One region of the Vibrio sp. PID23_8 genome, then DNA from elsewhere that is predicted to be linked to it. Evidence: predicted binding sites of a transcription regulator. Region 1 holds the regulator's gene; the other holds the start of a gene.

Region 1 (2,213 bases):
CGCCCTTCCATACGCATCGATGTATATTGGTAAATCTGGACTGTTAAACGACAAGCCAGCAGAAGAAATGGAAAAACTGATGGCCGATTTTGGTGTTCAAGTGGACGTAAATCTCAAAGAGCCCGCAGACCATTTAGCCGTTGAGTTAGACTTTTTGGGTAACATGATCATCCGCTCTAACGAACTCGAGCAAGAAAAGCATATGGAAGAAGCATTCACCAAACAGAACGATTTCATTCAGCAACAGCTGTTAACTTGGTTACCGCCATTTGCTGCCAAGTGTAAACAATTCGATGAATTTGGCTTCTATGTTAGCGTTGCACAACTATTAATTGCATTTTGTAAACTGGACAGCAATTACCTTCTTGGTGAATAATTGCCGCCTATTTTGGGGAGTTCAGAGCTCCTTATTTGTTCGTTCAGTTTTAGTCTGGCGTAGAAAAGCCTTTTCATTTCGCAGTTAAAATGTGACTTGAAATACACAAAACCACAGCTGAAAACATTGCCAGCGTGCTCGCATCAGTCTAAAATGTGAACGCAAACGATTAAATATGATTTATATGTAAACCGCTGAAATATAGCGGTTTTTGTGTTTTATTAACATCATTGCTGATCCATTCCTTATTGTAACTAAAAGGAATAATACTCTCAGCAACGAATGTTGCTACAAACCTTTATTATACCGATTTCGGAACAACCACTGCCTGAACTATTGAGTACTACTTTCCTCATAACACTCGGTTTGCGCAGATACTAAGCGTAAGGTTGTATTCACTACGGTATTAAGTAGCTCGATACAGGACATCATTTATGGCCACTATAAAAGACGTTGCTCGCTTAGCCGGCGTTTCTACCACAACAGTTTCGCACGTAATTAATAAAACGCGCTTTGTTGCAGAAACAACCCAAGAAAAAGTAATGAAAGCAGTTGATGAACTAAATTACGCGCCAAGTGCTGTTGCCCGCAGCTTAAAGTGTAACTCAACCCGTACTATCGGCATGTTGGTAACACAATCAACAAACCTATTCTTCTCTGAAGTTATTGACGGTGTTGAAAGCTACTGTTACCGCCAAGGATACACACTGATCCTATGTAATACTGGTGGTATCTATGAGAAGCAACGTGACTATATTCGAATGCTGGCAGAAAAGCGTGTTGATGGCATTTTAGTGATGTGCTCGGATTTAACCGAAGAGCTACAAGAAATGCTGGATCGCCATGCTGATATACCAAAAGTTGTCATGGACTGGGGCCCAGAAAGCTCAAAGGCGGATAAGATCATCGACAACTCTGAAGAAGGTGGTTACCTAGCAACGAAGTTCCTGATTGACAATGGTCACACCGATATTGCATGCCTAAGCGGTCACTTTGATAAAGCAGCATGTAAAGAGCGTATTTCTGGTTTTCGACGTGCAATGGCTGAAGCAAAGCTACCAGTAAACGAAGAGTTAATTCTCGAAGGTAACTTCGAGTGTGATACGGCAGTACTTGCTGCAGACAACATTACGGCAATGGATAAACGCCCTACTGCGGTATTCTGTTTTAACGATACCATGGCATTAGGCTTAATGAGCCGTCTACAACAAAATGGCATAAAAATCCCTGATGATATCTCAGTGATTGGCTATGACAATATTGAGCTTGCGGAGTTCTTCTCGCCTCCTCTAACGACTATTCACCAACCAAAAAGACGTGTTGGTAAGAATGCGTTCGAGATTTTACTAGAGCGAATCAAAGACAAAGAACACGAAAAACGCATTTTTGAAATGCAGCCTGAGATTGTGGTTCGTAACACCGTTAAGAAATTGAACTAACTCCCCCTCAAGTTTATAAAGCGCTCTTCGGAGTGCTTTTTTTATTTCGTAAAATAAAATTTTTTAAGCATTTCACATTACTTATATAATCAAAAGCTAAGATAAATTGCTGTTTTAACTAACTTGTTGCCCATTTCCTACATCAAGCTTTTGTATGGCAAGTAGACATTTCAAAATATGAAATTAGACACATTAAGATGGCACCATTAGTTGAATAGAGATCACACTTTAGTGTTTGAAACGTGATGTTAATGCAATATACGAAGTATTCTCCTCTTGTCACGCACAGGGCAAACCATTCGAAAGGATGGGACGCAAAGCCTCCGGCCTTAACCACTAAATATAGTGAAAGGTAGCGGGGTTACCGATGGCAAATATGCATTAAGTGAGTTTACCCT
Region 2 (2,213 bases), on a different contig from region 1:
CGGAATCTTGTGGAAACTGGTTGATCGCGACAACGGTAGGGATACCATACTTATGTACGTTATTGATGTGCCATTTAAGGTTTTCAAACCCAGCTTCTAACGCTGCAGGATCCGGATTGAATATGGTATCGGGAATGGCCATTCCCGGTCGCAAGTCGTAGTGACCCGAGTTCGCTTTTAAACCACGTAATGTTGCGACAATCACCACACAGTCAGGTGCACGGTTGGCTGCCGTCGCTTTAATGTTGCACGCTTTTTCAAAGCCCATGTCTGAACCAAAACCAGCCTCAGTGACAACGTAACTAGAAAGTTTAAGTGCAATCTGGTCTGCGATGATGGAAGAGTTGCCGTGAGCAATGTTGGCAAACGGACCTGCGTGAATAAGAGTAGGGACGCCTTCAAGTGTTTGCATCAAGGTTGGTGCAATCGTCTCTTTGAGTGTTACTGCCATTGCCCCAGCAACTTGCAGGTCTTCTGTTGTGACAGGTTTTCCATCTAGATCGTAAGCAACAACGATACGACCGATACGCTGGCGGAGATCTTTTAGGTCTTGCGACAGCGCAAGAATCGCCATTAGCTCTGAAGCCGCTGAGATATCGAAACCTTCTTCGCGCTCAAAACCATTGATGGTTTTGCCTTCTTCGTTCAGGCCAATCTTAACCATGCGCAGCGCACGGTCGTTATGGTCCATTACGCGTTTCCACGTAATGCGCTCAACGTCTATTTTTAGTGCGTTGAGCCCGGTACGCGCTTCAAATGCATCGTAGCCTTCACGTTGCTCGTGGTATAAGCGAGCATCAAGCGCTGCAGAGGCAAGGTTATGGGCGGCTGTGACAGCATGAATGTCACCAGTAAGATGAAGATTAAGTTCGTCCATTGGCGCAACTTGAGAGTAGCCACCGCCCGCAGCACCACCTTTCACACCAAATACCGGCCCCATGGATGGTTGACGGATACACGCCATCACTGATGGGGTGATTTTTGATAGGCCCTGCGCAAGACCGATGGTTGTTACGGTTTTTCCTTCACCCAAAGGGGTAGGTGTAATTGCAGTGACCAGCACCAATTTACCATCTTGGTTGGTATTTAAGCGTTCAAGACATTGGGGATGAACTTTAGCTTTGTGTTTTCCGTGTGTATCGAACTCGTGCGGCAAAAGACCAGCATTTGCAGCAACGGTCACAATAGAAGACAACGGTGTGTTTCGGCAAATTTCAATATCAGACTGCATGGATACTCCAAAAAAATGGCTAACACGTCGCTTTCAACATAAACAATCGAATAGACAGTATTGTTATTGCGCAAACGTTTGCGTGGGGATGATACTGGTAAAATAAAAGCTGTAAAGCAGTTCATGCGCGGTAGCGTGCTACATGATAACAAAAAACACTAAATACTGCGTTAGATCAAAACAAAAAGGCCACCAAATGGTGGCCTTTACCAATTTTTTGCTCTAAGCACTTAGTTTTTAGCGATCCCAGTAGGTCTCTTCTAGGCTATCTTCACGCTCTGGTAGCGCTCGAGATAGACGAGGAGAGTGCTGAGTAAGCACTTCGTAGCTTACGCGGTTTGCGTATTTACAAATCTGGGATAGAGAAGAGTAAGTTAGACAACGTACTTCATGTTTCTCAGAGTTTGGTACTTCCTTCTGGTGGAAAGAGTTTGCTGCCATATCGTGAAGAAGTGCAGACAGTGCTGCATCACCAGCACCATTTGTGTTTTTAATCTCAAGTGGACCGCCAAGGTATGGGCCGATGTGAGAATACACTTTCATTGGCTTCTTACAGTCTTCTTGACGCATCGCGCGACTAAACTCGAATTTGTTGAACTCTTTAATGGAGCCTTCAAGAATATCATGTGTCGTTTCGCGTTTTACTATCTCGTCGGTGTAGCCTGCCATGTATAGGCCATCAGGCCCAGCGGTACACAGTACAAGATCAACCCATTCTAGTGCTTTGTCGGCGGCAGTAAGAGGATCAGATTCACCGGTTAACGCCGCGCCTTCTTCTTCATTCATCGCGACAACAGACACGTTTTCACGGATGTATTCCTGCCACCACTCAGCATTACCTTCAATGACGTACTTTGTGCCAAGCGTCAGAACTACAGGAACGTCATGCTTCTTAGCGAAGTTGATTGCACGCTGAACCGCTTTTGGCATTGGATCTTCTTCTTTACCACGCATAAGGTAAGAAGAAACAACAAGAGCAGAG

Evidence for each region. Region 1 encodes PurR, which represses purine synthesis genes. Its sites were predicted from a motif close to TNANGNAAACGTTTNCNTNA; they were not measured.
Region 2: the regulator PurR is predicted to act here: its motif matches at 1,298-1,317, upstream of AK966_RS08045 (formate--tetrahydrofolate ligase).

Annotation. Positions count from the first base shown of each region.
Region 1 is NZ_LIXE01000001.1:294,798-297,010, forward strand. It holds gene torD (molecular chaperone TorD) at 1-376, shown strand, start outside; gene purR (HTH-type transcriptional repressor PurR) at 811-1,815, shown strand; cyclic di-GMP riboswitch class I at 2,095-2,184, shown strand.
Region 2 is NZ_LIXE01000003.1:318,408-320,620, reverse strand. It holds gene AK966_RS08045 (formate--tetrahydrofolate ligase) at 1-1,231, opposite strand, end outside; gene AK966_RS08040 (inosine/guanosine kinase) at 1,469-2,213, opposite strand, start outside.